4 regions of the Cronobacter turicensis genome follow, and region 1 is predicted to be linked to each of the others. Evidence: predicted binding sites of a transcription regulator. Region 1 holds the regulator's gene; each other region holds the start of a gene.
The links. The regulator PhoB, encoded in region 1, activates phosphate uptake and scavenging genes when phosphate is short. The targets are predictions, from matches to a motif close to CTGTCATAAAACTGNCNNAT.
Positions count from the first base shown of each region.

Region 2: a site for PhoB is predicted at 2,311-2,330, ahead of uvrB (excinuclease ABC subunit UvrB). Genes of this name have one in related genera too.
Region 3: a site for PhoB is predicted at 1,289-1,308, ahead of AB8W27_RS10505 (esterase-like activity of phytase family protein). Genes of this name have one in related genera too.
Region 4: a site for PhoB is predicted at 3,273-3,292, ahead of pstS (phosphate ABC transporter substrate-binding protein PstS). Genes of this name have one in related genera too.

Region 1 covers NZ_CP165997.1:3,318,755-3,323,478, reverse strand. The annotation lists gene sbcC (exonuclease subunit SbcC) at 1-1,132, opposite strand, end outside; gene sbcD (exonuclease subunit SbcD) at 1,129-2,343, opposite strand; gene phoB (phosphate response regulator transcription factor PhoB) at 2,542-3,231, shown strand; gene phoR (phosphate regulon sensor histidine kinase PhoR) at 3,254-4,567, shown strand.
Region 2 covers NZ_CP165997.1:2,910,420-2,915,143, forward strand. The annotation lists gene uvrB (excinuclease ABC subunit UvrB) at 57-2,078, opposite strand; gene AB8W27_RS13870 (ABC transporter ATP-binding protein) at 2,969-3,676, shown strand; gene bioD (dethiobiotin synthase) at 3,673-4,356, opposite strand; gene bioC (malonyl-ACP O-methyltransferase BioC) at 4,349-4,724, opposite strand, start outside.
Region 3 covers NZ_CP165997.1:2,193,451-2,198,174, forward strand. The annotation lists gene AB8W27_RS10505 (esterase-like activity of phytase family protein) at 1-1,244, opposite strand, end outside; gene AB8W27_RS10510 (4Fe-4S binding protein) at 1,345-2,193, opposite strand; gene AB8W27_RS10515 (DmsC/YnfH family molybdoenzyme membrane anchor subunit) at 2,193-3,029, opposite strand; gene AB8W27_RS10520 (DMSO/selenate family reductase complex B subunit) at 3,022-3,651, opposite strand; gene AB8W27_RS10525 (DMSO/selenate family reductase complex A subunit) at 3,638-4,724, opposite strand, start outside.
Region 4 covers NZ_CP165997.1:4,350,843-4,355,566, forward strand. The annotation lists gene pstB (phosphate ABC transporter ATP-binding protein PstB) at 1-107, opposite strand, end outside; gene pstA (phosphate ABC transporter permease PstA) at 156-1,046, opposite strand; gene pstC (phosphate ABC transporter permease PstC) at 1,046-2,005, opposite strand; gene pstS (phosphate ABC transporter substrate-binding protein PstS) at 2,146-3,186, opposite strand; partial or broken gene AB8W27_RS20720 (hypothetical protein) at 3,455-4,056, opposite strand; partial or broken gene glmS (glutamine--fructose-6-phosphate transaminase (isomerizing)) at 4,136-4,724, opposite strand, start outside.

The DNA.
Region 1 (4,724 bases):
CGCGCTTTTGTTGCGCCAGCACCGCGCGCCAGCCCGCGAGCTCGCTGCTCCACAGGCGGTAGCGGTCGTGCTCCGCAAGCCAGCGGCCCAGTTCGCCGAGCTCGTGCGTCTGGGCTTGCGCCTGTTGCGCGGCGGCCTGGCGGATCTCCCGGCGGCGCTGCTGGCTTTCCTGTAAGCGAACGCTTACTTCTTCATGCTTGCGACCAGTGGCGGCAAGGGCGGTTTCCAGCTCCTGACTACGCAGCCAGGCCGGGCGCAGTTTTTCCGCCGGTAGCGCCGTTTCAAGACGCGCCAGCTGCGGCGCGGCGGCCAGTAGTGCCTGATCTGCCGCCGCCGCCGCATGGCCCGCCGCGTCCTGGGCGCTGGCAAGCGCCGTGCGCTGCGTCAGCCACAGGTGTTCTTGCTGTAACTGGCGCTGGCGGGCGAGCAGCGTTTTTTCATCGTCAGTGAGCGCCTGCAAACCTGTGGTTAAGCTTTCGCGCTGCGCATCGTCCAGCAGCCGCACGCCCTGCGCCTGGGATTCGAGCTTCTCAAGCTGGCTACGCGCCTCTTTATGCTGTTCGAAAATACGCGCCGAGACCTGGCCGTAGATTTCAGTGCCGGTCAGCTCTTCCAGCAGTTCGGCGCGCGCTTTGGCCTCGGCATTGAGAAAGGCGGCGAACTGCCCCTGCGAGAGCATCATGGAGCGGGTGAAACGGTCGTAATCCAGACCCGTCAGCGCGGCTATTCTGTCGAGTTTATCTTTAATTTTATCGGCGACGATTTTGCCGTCTTCGCAGCGCGCCAGCTCCACGCGCGGCGCCTGCAGATTGCCGTCCGGCAGGCCCCGCGCGCGGCTCTGGCTCCAGAACGCGCGCCAGGCGACGCCTTTTACTTCAAACTCCACTTCTGCCAGGCATTCGGCGGTATCGCGCGTCATCAGGTCATTCTGGCTTTGCGACAGCGCGTTCAGGCGCGGCGTGCGGTGGTAGAGCGCAAGGCAGATGGCGTCAAGCAGCGTGGTTTTACCCGCGCCGGTCGGCCCGGTGATGGCGAACAGCCCGTTGCTCGCGAACGGCTCGGCGGTGAAGTCGATTTTCCATTCGCCTTTCAGCGAGTTCAGGTTTTTCAGCCGCAGGGTTAAGATTTTCATGCTTCGTCCTCCTCGTGCAGGCTTTCCAGCGTGCGGGCGAAGAGCGTGCGCAACTGCGCTTTCTCCGGCTCCTCCAGGGCTTCCAGCTCCAGGCGGCGTTCAAACACCTCCTCCACCCCCAGCTCGCTGAGCGTTTCGGTGCTGAGCGAGCCAAGCGCGCGCTCGCGCATTTCACGGCTGCGGCGCAGCAGAACGACTTCCACCGGCAGGCTTTCGGTCAGCTGGCTTATCTGGCGGTGCATATCATGCAGAAATTCGCCGGTGTCGATTTCGATATCGAGCCACACTCTGGGCTCGTCCGGCGCATCGCGCCACTGTTCGAGCTGCGCGGTGATAGACTCCAGGCTGCCTTTCAGTACCGCCAGCGGCTGGCTGACCGGCACCGGCAGGGCCGTGACGTCGCGCAGTTTGCCGTCGGCGAACTCCACCAGATAAACGCTTTTCTCTTTACCGGTTTCATCAAAGCTCAGCGCAATCGGCGAGCCGCTGTAGCGGATATGCTCGCAGCCCGCGACTTTCTGGGCGCGGTGAATATGCCCCAGCGCGATATAATCGGCGGGCGGAAAGCGGTCCGCCGGAAAGGCGTCGAGCGTGCCTATATAGATGTCGCGCACCGCGTCGCTTTTGGTGACGCCCACGGTGGTAAGATGGCCGGTCGCGATAATCGGCAGATTACGCTCGCCGCGAAGCTGGCAGGCGGCCTCATAGCTTTGCTGATAGTGCTGGCTGATGGCCTCCAGCAACTGCTGCTGTTTTTCCCGGCCCGACTGCCCGCTGAGGCTTCGCAGCACGTCGCGCGGGCGTAAAAACGGCACCGGGCAGAGCACCGCGCCCGGCTCGCCGTCGCGGCGGTATAATAACGTGGCCTGGCTTTCCGGCGTGAGCTGCGCGCTGGCGATGACCTGCGTGTTCAGGCAGGCCAGCAGCTCGCGGGATTCATTGAGCGTCGCCACCGAATCATGGTTGCCGCCAAGCACGATAAGCGGGCAGTTTGCCGCCTGAAGTTTGACGACAAAGCGGTTATAGAGCTCGCGCGCATAGCTGGGCGGCGCGCCGGTATCAAAGATGTCGCCTGCGACAATAATCGCATCTACCTGATGCGCCATTGCCGCCTCCAGCAGCCAGTCGAGAAAGGCTTCATGTTCGGCGGCGCGGCTTTTGGCGTAAAAATTTTGACCAAGATGCCAGTCTGAGGTATGCAGAATACGCATGGGATGCCCTGTGGCGAAAAAGCGAGAAGGGGATTATAAACATCCAGTACGGCGGGTGTCCTGTTTCGTCGCGCCGCCGGGTTTTACCGCACGCGCTGACAGGTCATCTTACGGTCATCTTTTTCATAAATCTGTCATAAATCTGACGCATAATGGCGCCGCATTACATACTGTTTACTTTATTTAACAGGGCGAATCATGGCGAGACGTATTCTGGTCGTTGAAGATGAAGCACCTATCCGCGAGATGGTGTGTTTCGTACTGGAGCAAAATGGCTTCCAGCCGGTGGAAGCGGAAGATTATGACAGTGCGGTGAATCAACTCAATGAGCCCTGGCCCGATCTGATTCTGCTGGACTGGATGCTGCCCGGCGGATCGGGGATCCAGTTTATTAAGCATATCAAACGCGAAGCGCTGACCCGCGAGATCCCGGTGGTGATGCTGACCGCGCGCGGTGAAGAAGAAGATCGCGTGCGTGGGCTGGAAACGGGCGCCGACGATTACATTACCAAACCGTTCTCCCCGAAAGAGCTGGTGGCGCGTATTAAAGCAGTCATGCGCCGTATCTCGCCGATGGCGGTGGATGAAGTCATCGAAATGCAGGGCTTAAGCCTCGATCCGTCATCGCACCGCGTGATGACCGGCGAAAATCCCCTCGATATGGGGCCGACCGAATTCAAGCTGTTACATTTCTTTATGACGCACCCGGAGCGCGTTTACAGCCGTGAACAGCTGCTGAACCACGTCTGGGGCACCAATGTGTATGTGGAAGATCGTACCGTGGATGTGCATATCCGCCGCCTGCGCAAGGCGCTGGAACACAGCGGTCATGACAGAATGGTACAAACGGTGCGCGGTACGGGTTATCGGTTCTCAACCCGTTTTTAAACCCAAAACAGGAGTGTGACGCGTGCTGGAACGGCTGTCATGGAAAAGACTGGTGCTGGAGCTGTTGCTGTGCTGTATTCCGGCGCTGGTGCTCGGGGCGATATTCGGCTATCTGGCATGGTTTTTACTGGCGGCGGTAACCGGATTGCTGGTCTGGCATTTCTGGAATCTGCTGCGGCTCTCCTGGTGGCTGTGGGTGGATCGCAGCATGACGCCGCCGCCCGGCAGCGGCAGCTGGGAACCCTTGCTCTACGGCCTGCACCAGATGCAGTTGCGCAATAAAAAACGCCGTCGCGAACTGGGTAATCTTATCAAACGCTTTCGCAGCGGCGCGGAATCCCTGCCGGACGCCGTGGTGCTGACCACGGAAGAAGGCGTTATCTTCTGGTGCAACGGCCTTGCGCAACAGCTTCTCGGCCTGCGCTGGCCCGACGATAACGGCCAGAACATCTTAAACCTGCTGCGCTATCCGGAATTCACCAGCTATCTGCGCGGCCAGGAGTTCAACCGGCCATTGCATCTGGTGCTCAATAACGGGCGTCATCTTGAGTTTCGCGTCATGCCGTACAGCGAAGATCAGCTGCTGATGGTGGCGCGCGACGTCACGCAGATGCATCAGCTCGAAGGCGCCAGGCGCAACTTTTTCGCCAACGTCAGCCACGAGTTGCGCACCCCGCTGACCGTGTTGCAGGGCTATCTGGAGATGATGCACGAGCAGACGCTCGAAGGGCCGCTGCGTGAAAAAGCGCTGCACACGATGCGCGAGCAGACGTACCGCATGGAAGGGCTGGTGAAACAGCTATTGACGCTTTCGAAAATCGAGGCGGCGCCCGCGATGCAGCTCAACGAGACGATCGACGTGCCGATGATGCTGCGGGTGGTGGAGCGCGAAGCGCAGACGCTCAGCCAGCAGAGGCAGACGTTTACTTTTGAGGTGGACCCGCAGCTTAAAGTGCTCGGCAATGACGAGCAGTTGCGCAGCGCGATTTCAAATCTGGTGTATAACGCAGTCAATCATACGCCCGCCGGGACGCACATTACGGTGCGCTGGGAGCATGTGGCGAATGGCGCGCGCTTTAGCGTGGCCGACACCGGGCCGGGGATTGCCGCGGAGCATATTCCGCGTCTGACCGAGCGTTTCTACCGGGTGGACAAGGCGCGTTCGCGCCAGACCGGCGGCAGCGGGCTGGGGCTGGCGATTGTGAAACACGCGCTGACGCACCACGACGCGCGTCTTGAGATAGAAAGCGCGCCTGGCAAAGGCACCACGTTTTCGTTCCTCCTGCCGGAGCGACTGATTGTCGCCACGCCTGCTAAAGCCGTTTCTGAGGTTTAATTCGTAAAGCTTCCTTTCCAGGGCCAGCGATAAGCTGGCCTTATTCATTTTTTTGCCGCCTCTGAACGCTTTTTTCAGCGTTTGGCGCTTTTTTGCTCGCGCGAATCGCCGGAGGTTTTTTACGATTTTAGATTTTATCACTGCCCTGAAACTTAGA
Region 2 (4,724 bases), 410 kb from region 1:
CACAGACAATCACACACCCACCGCATCGCAAACCATCCATTCGCAGCAAGAAGCGCTTACGACGCGGCGATAAACAGCTCGCGCAACTGATGAAGCTTATCGCGGATCTGCGCGGCCTCTTCAAACTCCAGATTCTGCGCATGCTGCACCATCTGCGCTTCAAGCTGATGAATTTTCTGCTGCAACGCTTTCGGCGTCAGCGCCAGTTCAGCGGCTTCGGCATCCGCCACCGTGCGCCCTTTGCCGCGGCCTTTCGCCTTGGTTTTCGCGATATTCTCGCCAAGCGCCAGGATATCGACCACTTTCTTGTTGAGACCCTGCGGCACAATGCCGTGTTCTTCGTTGTACGCCTGCTGCTTCTCACGACGGCGTTCGGTTTCGTTAATCGCTCTCGCCATCGACGGCGTAATTTTATCGCCGTAGAGAATCGCTTTGCCGTTCACGTTACGCGCCGCGCGGCCAATGGTCTGGATAAGCGAACGCTCGGAGCGCAGGAAGCCCTCTTTGTCGGCGTCGAGGATCGCCACCAGCGACACCTCCGGCATATCCAGCCCTTCTCGCAACAGGTTGATGCCCACCAGCACGTCAAACTCGCCAAGACGCAGGTCGCGGATAATCTCCATACGCTCCACGGTGTCGATATCGGAGTGCAGATAGCGCACTTTCTCGCCGTGTTCTTCGAGATATTCGGTTAAATCTTCCGCCATGCGCTTGGTCAGCGTCGTCACCAGCACGCGCTCGTTGATGGCGACGCGTTTGCGGATTTCCGACAGCAGGTCGTCCACCTGCGTCCCTACCGGGCGCACTTCGATAATCGGATCGAGCAGACCGGTCGGGCGCACCACCTGGTCGATAATCTCGCTGCCCGATTTTTCCAGCTCATAGTTGCCGGGCGTTGCCGACACATAAACCGTCTGCGGGGCCAGCGCCTCGAACTCTTCAAACTTCAGCGGGCGGTTATCAAGCGCCGACGGCAGACGGAAGCCGTACTCCACCAGCGTCTCTTTACGCGCGCGGTCGCCACGGAACATTCCGCCAATCTGCGGAATGGTGACGTGCGATTCATCGATAACCAGCAGGCCGTCCGCCGGCAGATAGTCAAACAGCGTCGGCGGCGCTTCGCCCGGGCCGCGACCGGAGAGATAGCGCGAGTAGTTTTCAATGCCGGAGCAGTACCCCAGCTCGTTCATCATTTCCAGATCGAACTGGGTACGCTGGGTCAGACGCTGCTCTTCGAGCAGTTTGTTATTCTCAAGCAGCACCTTACGGCGCTCGGCCAGCTCCACTTTGATATCTTCCATCGCCTGCACAATGCGCTCGCGCGGAGTCACGTAGTGCGTTTTCGGGTAGACGGTAAAACGCTGAATGATGGAATCCACGGTGCCGGTCAGCGGGTCGAACAGCGACAGCCGCTCCACCTCTTCGTCGAACAGCTCGACGCGCAGCGCCAGCTCGTCCGATTCCGCCGGGAAAATATCAATCACCTCGCCGCGCACGCGGAAGGTGCCGCGCTGGAACGCCTGGTCGTTGCGGGTATATTGCAGCTCCGTCAGGCGGCGCAAAATAGCGCGCTGGTCGATGATCATCCCTTTGGTGAGATGCAGCATCATCTTCAGGTAGAGATCCGGGTCGCCAAGGCCGTAGATGGCGGAAACGGATGCCACGACCACCACGTCGCGCCGCTCCAGCAGCGCTTTAGTGGCCGACAGACGCATCTGTTCGATATGCTCGTTCACCGACGCGTCCTTTTCGATAAAGGTGTCGGAGCTCGGCACATAGGCTTCCGGCTGGTAGTAGTCATAGTACGAGACGAAATATTCCACGGCGTTGTCCGGGAAAAACTCTTTCATCTCGCCGTAGAGCTGCGCCGCCAGCGTTTTGTTAGGCGCCAGCACCATGGTCGGGCGCTGCAAATCGGCGATGACGTTCGCCATGGTGAACGTTTTCCCCGAGCCCGTCACACCCAGCAGCGTCTGGTGCGCCAGCCCGTCCTCCAGCCCTTCCTTGATGCGGCGGATAGCCTCTGGCTGGTCGCCGGAAGGTTTGAAAGCGGAATTGAGTTTGAACGGTTTGCTCATGAAGAAACACCTGATGAAGATTTGCGCGGGACAGAGCGTTAATTTTACTCGCCACAGCGATTTTTGCCAGCGATAAATACTGGATATAAAATCAGTAGCAGGTTAGCGGATTTTGCTCACACCGCATTTTTACCACCTGGTATGAAGTAAATTTGCCCCTGCGCCGGATAAAACACTATATGAGGCCGGTTATCCCCAAAACTTTTTATCCTTTAACATTTGTCAAGCGAGGCTGTGATAGTTTTGTTGCAGCAGATGACACTTTTTCTTCAACGCTTGCTTTTCATTAACCTTTTAATTTTAAATGATTTTCCTGAAAAGACGGCTTTCGCGCCAGATCGGGTGCAAGCCGCATCGGCTCTCGCTTACGGCGCGTTTTCTAACTCTAATACACAAGGTTATCCACAGGAATAGTGGATAACTGCCTCCAGCCCTGAAAGCGCGCCGCGTCGCCGATGAGCCCTGGCCGCCCGCGTCTGGCTCAGAAAAAAATTTTCCCGGCGGGTTTCGACAAATTTCGCTTGCTTTCCACGCCGCGCCTTGCGTGATCCTTTTCACCTTTTTTTGCTTTGCTTTTGCGCAACGCTGCACCAACACCACGCCGCTCTCAGCACTCAAAAAGTGCACGCCGCCCGGCTTTTTCCAGGATAACGCACTACCCGTTCGCCGCGCGTTCAGGTTTAGTCTCAATTTCCGGCGCGACAGGAGGGCTTTTCACTGGCTGGCAAGAGAATTGCAATAACCGGTTACCGGAACTACACCCTCTTCCCGTCGTTGGCGGGAAGCGACAGCAGGATGCGCGGGCAGGCCGGGGAAGTCACTGCGCAGGCAGCCGTAAGAACGCCTGCGCCAATGCTGTTTTCCGATTACCTGTCTGAAGGAGAAGCGCCATGTTAAGTCTGCACGCGGTTAACCACTTTTACGGCACGCAGCACACCCTGTGGGACGTCAGTCTCGATCTCCTGCCCGGCGAGTGCACCTGCGTTATCGGCGCGCCTGGTATGGGGAAAACCACGCTGCTGAACTGTGTGGCGGGGTATCTGCCGGTAAAGAGCGGCAGCATGCTCTGGCGCGAGGCCGGACAAGCGCCGCAGGAGCTGATGCGCGTCGGCGCGGATGCCCGCGCGGCGCTCGGCATCCGCTACGTGCCGCAGGCGCGTCGCTATTTTTCACAGTTAACGGTGGAGGAGAATCTGCATATCGCGCTGCGGGCGCAGCCTGAGCGCGCGACCAGCCCGGAGCCGGTGTTTGATCTGTTCCCGACGCTCTGGACGCGCCGTCACGCGCAGGCCTCAGGCCTGTCGCCGGAGCTGGCGCTCCAGCTGATACTGGCGCAGGCGCTGGTGACGCGCCCGCGGTTGCTGATTCTGGATGAGCCGACGCGCGGCCTCGGCCAGACGTTTATTCCAAAGCTTGCGGATCTGCTCACGCGGCTTAACCGCGAGTGGGGAATGAGCCTGTTGCTGGTGGAGCAACATTTGTCGTTTATCCGCCGGGTGGCGGATCGTTTCTGCCTGCTGCACCGCGGGCGCGCCGTGGCCCGGGGGAGCGCCGCGCAGTTAACCGACGCGCGTCTGACGCACTGGATAACGCCTTAGCGCGCCAGTGTGCTGAGATCGATCCATTGCGCGGCAGGCGTCACATCCGGCTCGGCACCCAGCCATGGAATTTCGCCAAGCATCGGGGCGGGCAGCAAACGCTTAAGCGTGGCGAGATAGTCCTGATGGCGGCGGCCAGGCGGCTGCACGTCATTCGCCACCCAGCCTGCGAGACGCAGGCCCGCGGCCTGGACCGCCTGCGCGGTCAGCAGCGCATGGTTGATGCAGCCAAGCTTAACGCCGACCACTAAAATCACCGGCAGGCGCTCCTGCTGCGCCCAGTCGGCGAACGTCGCCTCGTCAGAGAGCGGCGTAAACCAGCCGCCCGCGCCTTCCACCAGCACCCAGTCGGCCAGCGGCTCAAGCGCGCGCAGGCCAGCGGACATCACGGTGAAATCAATCGGCAGCCCCTCTTCCCGGCTTGCGATATGCGGCGAGGTGGGCTCTTCAAACGTCAGCGGGTTCACCTGTTCGTAGCGCAGCGCCACGCTGCTGTGGCGCTGGAGCGCCAGCGCGTCGCTGTTGCGAAGCCCTTCAGGCGTGATATCGCTGCCGGAGGCGACCGGCTTGTAGCCCGCGGTGCTAAAGCCTGCGGCTTTCGCGGCCTCCAGCAGCGCGCAGCTCGCGATAGTTTTACCCACTTCGGTGTCGGTTCCGGTAATAAACCAGCGTTCAGTCACGTTCAATCACTCCAGAAATCAGTTGGTAAGTCAGCGGGAAACGCCCGTCCTGACGCGGCCAGGCGTCTTCGAGCATGCGAAGCTCACGGCGGGTGAGCGTGCGGCTGTCGCGCCCGGCGTGCAGATGCGTCGCGCCAATGCCCTTCAGCGACTGCATGGCGCTGAGCGCATCGCCGAACAGCAGCGTCACGGGATGCTGGCGCAGCGTCATGCGCGCCGCCGGGGCCGCAGCTAAAACCGCCTCAGGGCTGGCGAAATGGTTAGCGTGCGGACGATCGTCCACGGCCGCCCACGCCTGATGCAGCTCGCCAAGCGAGCCGTGGGCCAGCGTGCTGAACGCCACGCGTCCGCCGGGGCGCGCGACGCGC
Region 3 (4,724 bases), 1.1 Mb from region 1:
CCTTTACCGTCGACGTTATAGTCGTCCATCGCTTTTTTATCGCCCTGCGGCTCCAGCAGCGCTGACTGCAAACCAAAATCGTTGTCGTTAATGACCGCGATAGTTTGCGGGTCGACAAGCGCCAGCCCTTCGGCTTTCTCCTGCTGCCAGCCCGCCTCGCGCAAATCCACCGCCAGCTGTTTTGTGGCGAGCTTCACGCCGCGCGCGTTAAGTTTTTGCGCATCGTCAAATTCCGGCGGCTGGGTGTCATCCAGCGTGCTCAGATCGGTGGCGTTGCTGAGATCGACCACATAAATGCGGTTGCGCATGGTTTTGTTTTTATCGCCGCCCTGTTCGATGAGCAGAATGCGGTGGTCGTCCAGCGCCACGATATCGCCGATTTTGGCGTCTTTGGCTTTTTTATAGACGTCAATGTCAATCGGGTAGCCGTACATCGCCGTTTTGCCGGTCGCCGGATCAAAACTCACCAGACGGGTAAAGCGCGCCGTGTTTTTGGTTTTGCCGTCGATATCCAGCGTGCTTTGCACCGCCGCGATAATGCGTCCGTCCGGCATACGGGTCACCCCTTCGAAGCCGCGGTTAGGCTGACGCCATTTAATGATATTCGGCAAACCGCCCGCCACGCCCTCTTCGCCTTTACCCGCCTGCGGGCCATGTTTGGCGAGGATCGCGCCGCTGGCGTCCACATTGATGATAAACGGGCCGTACTCGTCGCACAGCCAGTAGCCGCCTTTGCCGTCAGGCGTGATCCCTTCGGTATCCAGCCCGCGTTTATCGCCGCTGAGCGTTTGCAGCGCGTCGTTGAGCGCCAGTTCATTCGTCGCGCCGATAAGCCCGGCGGGCAGCGGCAGCCCGCTGATGTTGCCCTGATCGTCATGCAGCGGCATCGGGTCGCTCGCCTGCGCTTTATCTTTGCTGACGCGGATGGTCATCATCAGCGGCGTATACTCGGGGCTCGCGAAAATTTTCGACTCCTGCTTGCCCATTTTCGGCGAGTCCGCGTTCGGGCCGCGGTCGGTCACGGTCGCGAAAATCAGGTCATCGCCCTCTTTGCGTAAAAACAGCAGCCCGGAGCCCACGCCCACCGGCAGGCCATCCGGAAACGCGCTGGAATAATTACCGGAATAGACCACATGATCTTCCTGCGGGAACGTCACAACATAGCGTTCGACCTGCGGCGCGGCGGCCAGGGCGCAGAGCGGGAACAGCGCGGCGAGCGCAAGCGTAAGGGGTTTGATTTTCATTATTCTCAGATCCAGAGTCGGGGTGGCACTGTTATAAGGCGCGTGCGTGACAGATTAATGACAGCGCCACTTTCCCCTGTGGATTCAGCAGCTCACAGCGTTAACCGCCACGCATACTGAAAGCGTGACGGCGACAAACCGGGCAGTGTTTCTCACCCGGCTGCCACGCGCGCCACGGCTCGCCGCAGCGTTCGCATCGCGCCGGATACAGCGCCATGCGCACAGGCGGCACGGCTTCACCCGCCACGACCTCTGCCGCCTCCACCGGGCACACCGCCGCGCAGTCGCCGCAGCCATCACAGCGCGACGAATCAAGCGTAACGGACGGTTCGCTAAAGCGGATCGCGCCGCGGGCGCACACCCGACCACAGGCGCCGCACAGCAGACAACGCGTGGCGTCCAGCGTGATGCGGTACGCCGTAGAAAACGCCTCCGCCGCGCGGCGCCCGGCGGCATCATGCGGTACGCGAGCGCCTTCCGGGCGCAAAAGCCGACGTCTTGCCTCACCGGCCTCAGGTGAAACCGTCACGCACTGCCAGCCCGGCTCGCCGCGCCTTTGCAGCCACAGGTTAAGTTCAGCCAGCGGGCGCAGCCAGTGCGGGTTCTGTGTGAGATCCACCGCGACCGCGCGAATAGCGTAATGCGTATGCCAGAGCATCAGCTCTTCTGCGGCGACCGGCAGCGTGAACGGCCCGAGCAGCACGCCGTCGCGGTGACGACGCATCAGCGGCGAGAGATATTCCAGCGCGTCCGCCGGGCAGACAAACAGGCAGATCCCGCAGCCGGTACAGCGATCCGACGCAAGGATAACGTCATGGTGGTGAAGGGCGAGCGCGCCGGTCGGGCAGCGGGTGACGCAATAATCGCAGCGGCTGCGGGGCAGCCGTTTTCTGGCGCAGCGCGCGCCCACACAGGGTTGTGCGGGCGCAATCATGTCAAAAAGATTCATCAGACATCGATGCAAAAAAATGCCAGGCGCAGCAACAGTTCGCCGAGCAGGATCAGCCCGCACCCGGCAATTTGCGGCGTTCGGCCCCCGTGAGGACGTGTTAGCCCTATCATCAACAACAACGCGCCGCCAACCGAACTGCACCACCCCGCAAGTCGCAGCCCGGCGCAGGCGTCAAAGGCGGCCAGCGGATGCAGCGGAAACGTCACTGGCACCACGGCATGCGCTAAATAGTGATGATAGGCAGGCTGAATGAGCAGCCGGATCAGCACAGCCGAAAGCGCCAGCAGCGAGAGACGACGGCTTACCGCGAGTTCTGCCTGGACGTTAAAGGCCGGACGCAACGCAAGACGCAGCTGTAATATCGCCGCGCCGATTAACGCCACCGAGCCCAGGAACATGGCCCAGGTGTTGACGTGCTGCCAGGTCATGACCGACGCGTGGCAATAAATAGACGCCATCGCGACAATATCCGCCAGCCCCGCCATTACCGTTAACCACAGGAGCGACCACGACACGGCGCGCTTCATCATCAGCAGCAAAATGCTGATGGCGAGCAGCGCCATAAACACGCCCGCCAGCGCGATTTCCCGGCTGAGCCAGGAGCTGGAGAGATGGCGCAGCGCGTTAAACGCATTGAGCGGATACCCCAGATGCAGCGTTGAGGCGAGCAAACCGAGCGCCGCCGCAACGCCCACGCCAAGGAGCGCAGGCAGTGTGGCAAACATGCGTTGTCCGGCGCGCGGCATCTGCCCGGCCGTGAGGCAGAGCATTAGCGTAAAGCCCACCGCGCCCTGCATGCACAGCGTGAAAATCACTAACGGAAATTCATGCATCATGTTGTTCCTCCTGCTGTGCGCCCTGATGCGGCTTGATAACCAGATTCGGCTTTGTAATGGATGACGGCGGCAGCCCTTTTACGTCACAGAGCGCGCCGAAGCGTTCGCGCAGCGCGCTAATCGGCCCGAACTGAATGGCGCCGAGGGGACAGGTCGCAACGCACACCGGCGGTTCGCCCTGCGCCAGCCGATCGATGCAGAAATCGCATTTCGACATCTGCCCGGTTTGCGTATTGCGCTGCGGCGCGCCGTAAGGACACGACCAGGCGCAGTAGCCGCAGCCGACGCACTTATCGGTATTCACCCGCACAATTCCGTCGCCCTCGCGTTTGTGCATCGCCGTGGTCGGGCAGTTGCGCGTGCAGATGGGGTCGGCGCAGTGATTGCACGAAATCGACAAGGTGTAAGCAAAAACGTTATGGAGAAGCCCGCCCGCGCCCGTCGGCGTGAAGCCGCCGCCGTGAACTTCATAGACGCGGCGAAAACGACGCCCCACGTCGAGATTGTTTTTGTCTTTACACGCCACCTGGCAGGCTTTGCAGCCCGAACAGCGAGATGAATCGATAAAAAAGCCCAGTTGCTCCCGGCTGACCGGGGGATAATCCTTAAACTGATGCATGTTTGGTTACCTCAACCAGCAGGGTTTGATGGGCATTGCCTTTGGCAAGCGGGGTGATGCGCGCGCTGGTCAGCACGTTCGGGCAGCCGCCGTTGTCGACGCCGTCAGCGTCCGGTTGCCACCAGGCGCCCGCCTGCATCGCCACTACGCCGGGCATAACGCGCGGCGTCACTTCCGCGGGAATTTGCACCACGCCGCGATCGTTATAAATACGCACACTATCCCCCTGTTGAATGCCGCGCGCCTGCGCGTCCTGGGGGTTTATCCAGAGCTGCTGGCGCTGCACTTCCTGTAGCCACGGGTTCGCGTATTGCGTGGAGTTGGCGCGGTTTTTTCCCTTCCAGGTAATGAGCTGTAACGGGTATTTCGCGCGCAGCGTATCCTGCGGCCCTTCCTGTGCGGGAACATAGTGGGACAGCGCCGGGATCTCCGGGTGTTGCATCTCCCAGAGCCGCTTTGAGAAGAGTTCGATTTTGCCGGAGGGCGTCGGGAACGGATGGTTGTCCGGGTCGCGGATGTTCTCTTCAAACGCGACATACGGCGGCGATTTCAGGTAGACGTGCGGATTGCGGCACAGCCCGGCGAAATCCGGCAGGTCGTGGTCTGCCAGCGCCTCGCGGGTTTTCTCCCAGATATGCGCTATCCACTCTTTTTCGCTGCGCCCTTCGCTAAAGCGCGCCTCAATGCCGAGCTTGCGCGCGACGTCGCGCAGCCAGTCGTAGTCCGAGCGGCGTTCAAACTCCGGCTCCACCAGCTTTTGCGACAGCAGCAGATAGTTGCCGGTGCCCCAGGTTTCGCCGATGTTCCAGCGCTCCATAAAGCTGGTTTCCGGCAGCAGCAGGTCGGCATAGCGGGCGCTGGGCGTGAGGAAGAGATCGCTCACTACGATAAACTCGACCTTGCTTTCATCTTCCAGCACTTTCACGGTCTGATTGATATCCGGGTTCTGGTTCGCCAGATAGTTGCCCGCGAGATTAAAGATGAATTTGATGTTGCTGCTGAGCGTTTCAGCGTCTTTCAGACCGTTATCCGGCGTCACTTTCGCCGCGTCATCGCAGGCCTGCACCCAGTTC
Region 4 (4,724 bases), 1.0 Mb from region 1:
TTTTTGGCGATATCCAGGCTGATGTTTTTCAGGGCATGGAATTTCCCGTAGTAAAAGTTCAAATCGCGAACCTGAAGCTTGCCCGGGGTCGTGTTAACCATACTCATCTCAATCGTTCCTTATCCGGCGTCGCGAAGCGCCACGCCGTCAAAAAATTAACCTTGTTTACCTTTGGCGAACAGTACGCGCGCCAGGATGTTCAGCAGCAGTACGCAAAGGGTGATAATCAGCACGCCTGCCCAGGCCAGCTGTTGCCATTCGGCGAACGGGCTCATGGCGAATTTGAAAATCGTCACCGGCAGGTTGGCGATAGGCTGCATCATGTCCGTGCTCCAGAACTGATTAGAGAGCGCGGTAAAGAGCAGCGGCGCGGTTTCGCCCGCGATACGCGCGACCGCCAGCAGCACGCCGGTCAGGATGCCCGACACGGAGGCTTTAAGCGTAATGGCGGAGATCATCTTCCACTTTGGCGTGCCGAGCGCGTAGGCCGCTTCACGCAGGCTGTCCGGCACCAGCTTGAGCATGTTCTCGGTGGTGCGGATAACAATCGGCACCTGCAGCAGCGCCAGCGCAATCACGCCCGCCCAGCCAGAGAAGTGCTCCATCTGCGCCACGACGATGGTGTAGACGAACAGCCCGACCACGATAGACGGCGCCGAAAGCAGAATGTCGTTAATAAAGCGAATAACTTCCGCGAGAAACGACTTGCGGCCATATTCCGCCAGATAGATACCCGCCATGATGCCAAGCGGCGTACCGATAACCGTCGCCCACAGGATAAGCAGCCCGCTGCCCGCCAGCGCGTTCGCCAGCCCGCCGCCCGCGGTATTCGGCGGCGGCGTCATTTCGGTAAACAGCGCCAGCGACATTCCGTCAAACCCGCGCGATACCGTGGAGATTAAGATCCAGATAAGCCAGAACAGGCCGAACGCCATCGTCGCCATAGAGAGCGTGAGGGCGATGCGGTTTTTCATACGCCGCTTCGCCTGCATTTTACGACGCGATTCGGCAAGCTGAGTGGTGTTTTGCAGTTCCATCGTCGCCATTAGCGCGCCCCCTCGTTTTTCGCCAGACGCATAATCATCAGCCTGGAGATAGCCAGCACGATAAAGGTGATCACAAAGAGGATCAGGCCCAGCTCCATCAGCGCCGCCACATGTAGCCCGGATTCCGCTTCGGCGAATTCGTTGGCGAGCGCCGAGGTGATGCTGTTGCCCGGCATATAGAGCGACGGGCTGTCGAGCTGGTAGGTGTTGCCGATGATAAACGTCACCGCCATGGTTTCGCCGAGCGCACGGCCAAGGCCGAGCATGATGCCGCCGATCACCCCATTTTTGGTGAACGGCAGGACGATGCGCCAGATAACTTCCCAGGTGGTGCAGCCGATGCCGTAGGCGGACTCTTTCATCATCACCGGGGTTTGTTCGAACACATCACGCATCACGGCGGCAATGTAAGGGATTATCATGATGGCGAGAATGACGCCCGCCGCCAGAATGCCGATGCCGAACGCCGGGCCCGAGAAGAGCGAGCCGATAAACGGGATCGTGGAGAGCACGTTGCCCACCGGCTCCTGAAAATAGGTTGCAAACAACGGGGCGAAAATAAACAGGCCCCACATGCCATAGACGATGCTTGGGATAGCCGCCAGCAGCTCAATGGCGATGCCAAGCGGACGTTTGAGCCAGCCCGGAGCCAGCTCCGTCAGGAACAGCGCGATGCCAAAGCTTACGGGAACCGCGATCAACAGCGCGATAAACGAGGTGACCAGCGTGCCGTAAATCGGCACCAGCCCGCCGTAGATATCGTTAGGGGCATCCCACTCTTTGGTCCAGAGGAAGGAAAAACCAAATTTCTGGATGCTTGGCCAGGAGGAGATGATAAGGGAGACGATAATGCCGCCCAGCAGCAATAGCACAATCAGCGCAGCCAGACGAACCAGCGCGCTGAAAATCATATCGCCCTTTTTACCGGGGGGGTTAAATACCGGCTTGGTAGCAGCCATATTTCACTCTTCAGTTAAACTCTGTTTTGAATGACGCCCGGCAGCGTGTTGCGTACCGGGCCTACAAAAAAACAGCATGTTACCGGATTTTTGTAGGGCGGATAAGCGAAGCGCCATCCGCCATCATCGGTAAATCTCGATCAGTACAGCGCTTTACCGCTGCTGTCTTTCACGTTGGTCTTCCAGGCAGCGCGAACCTGCTCAACCACGCTGTCCGGCAGAGAGGCGTAATCCAGGTCATTAGCCTGTTTCGCGCCTGACTTGTAGGCCCAGTCGAAGAACTTCAGCACTTCGGCGCCCTGCTCAGGTTTCTTCTGCTCTTTGTGGACCAGAATGAACGTAGTAGAGGTGATTGGCCACGCGTCGTCGCCTTTCTGATTGGTCAGGTCCTGCGCGAAGGATTTGCTCCAGTCAGCGCCTTTGGCGGCGTTGGCGAAGCTCTCTTCGGTCGGCGCGACCGGTTTGCCGTCAGCGGAAACCAGTTTGGTGTAGGTCAGGTTGTTCTGCTTGGCATACGCGTATTCCACGTAACCGATAGAGCCCGGCAGACGCTGTACGAACGCGGCGATACCGTCGTTACCTTTACCGCCGAGACCGGTCGGCCAGTTAACGGTAGAGCCAGAGCCGATTTTAGATTTCCACTCGTCGTTTACTTTCGCCAGGTAGCTGGTGAAGACGAAGGACGTACCGGAACCGTCAGCGCGGCGCACCACGGCGATGTTCTGAGAAGGCAGTTTTTTGCCCGGGTTCAGTTTGGCGATAGCCTCGTCATCCCACTTCTTGATTTTGCCAAGGTAGATGTCGCCGAGGGTTTTGCCATCCAGCACCAGCTCGCCAGACTTGAAGCCCGGCAGGTTAACCGCCAGCACCACGCCGCCGATCACGGTCGGGAACTGGAAAAGACCTTCTTGCTGTAATTTTTCGTCAGAAAGCGGCGCGTCAGAAGCACCAAAATCAACAGTGTTAGCAATAATTTGTTTCACGCCACCGGAGGAGCCGATACCCTGGTAGTTTACCTTGTTACCCGTTTCTTTCTGGTAGGTATCCGCCCATTTGGCATACACCGGCGCCGGGAATGTTGCGCCCGCGCCAGTCAGACTTGCTGCCGCGAATGCGGAAAAAGCGCTCAGAGATAAGGTCGCGGCGACAACAGTTGCGACGGTGGTACGCATAACTTTCATAATGTCTCCTGCTGGTGTTCGTAATTTATTGTTTCGTGGCTACGGTGAGCAAAGTAGGACAGTTTGGTGACAGATAAATGTACGAATTATGACAGTTTTATGACAGCGCCAGACCTGCGAGTTTTCCACAAATAAAAATACTTAAATTCAACTAGTTAAATTAATTTATGACATCTGGATGAAGGAAAAATTTTCTTTTTATGACAGGGTAAAGGTAGGCCAAAATAAGGATTTGTCACAAACGCTATCATCGTAACTGTTCCGTCGTTCACGATTTTTTTCTTCGTTTTACGGCGCGTTTTTCCGAGGGCCGCTGAAGTTCTTTGGTATGGACGCGATGCATTTTTATCGCCAGGCACCAGCGGACCAGCCTGAACATTTCCTGGCTGTTCATCATTCTCCAGGCCAGCCATATCAGCAGCGCGCCGCCGCCCCAGCATAACCAGAACCCCACGAAGAAGGCCAGCGCGCCAGCCCGACGCACAGCGCAACTACGCTTAACGCCAGATGGAAAAACCAGCTGTACAGGAGCAATACCAGCCCGCTGCGACGCCCTTTTTCAACCATAAACGCAATGACCATCAGCAGTATCAGCCAGAGCACGCCGCCGAAAACCCAGAGCGGCGCAAAGGGCGGGCGCAGCGCAGCGACATTCAGCGCCGCGCTAAAGAGCATCAGATAATTGCTGCCCACCAGCACATGATAAAACGAGGAGGTGCCGATAAAGCGGGCCTTTGGCAGCTCACGTTGCTGCGCCATTTTGAGCTTTAGCTGATGCAGCCTGCGGTGGGCGATGTCGTCATCCACCTCTGCGCTGTAAGTGATGAGCTGATAAAAACGCGAACCAGTCAGAAAGGGCTTTAGCGACATAAAAATCCATTTCCGTGACGTTAAAAAAAGAGGCTGCCGGGCGGCAACCTCTTCAGAGCATAACACGGGCAGAAACGCGTTATTCCACCGTGACGGATTTCGCCAGGTTACGCGGCTGGTCAACATCGGTGCCTTTGATCAGCGCGACGTGATAGGCCAGCAATTGCAGCGGAACCGTGTAGAAGATCGGCGCGATAACGTCTTCAACATGCGGCATCGGGATGATGTTCATGTTGTCGCTGCTGCTGAAGCCGGCGTCCTGATCGGCGAAGACATACAGCACGCCGCCACGGGCGCGAACTTCTTCGATGTTGGACTTCAGTTTTTCCAGCAGTTCGTTGTTCGGCGCCACCACGATAACCGGCATATCGGCGTCAATCAGCGCCAGCGGGCCATGCTTGAGCTCGCCCGCCGCATAGGCTTCGGCGTGGATGTAGGAGATCTCTTTAAGCTTCAGCGCGCCTTCCAGCGCGATCGGGTACTGATCGCCGCGGCCCAGGAACAGCGCGTGGTGCTTGTCGGAGAAATCTTCCGCCAGCGCTTCGATGCGTTTGTCCTGAGAGAGCATCTGCTCGATGCGGCTCGGCAACGCCTGCAGGCCATGCACGATATCGTGCTCAATGGCGGCGTCAGCGCCTTTCAGGCGACCCAGTTTCGCCACCAGCATC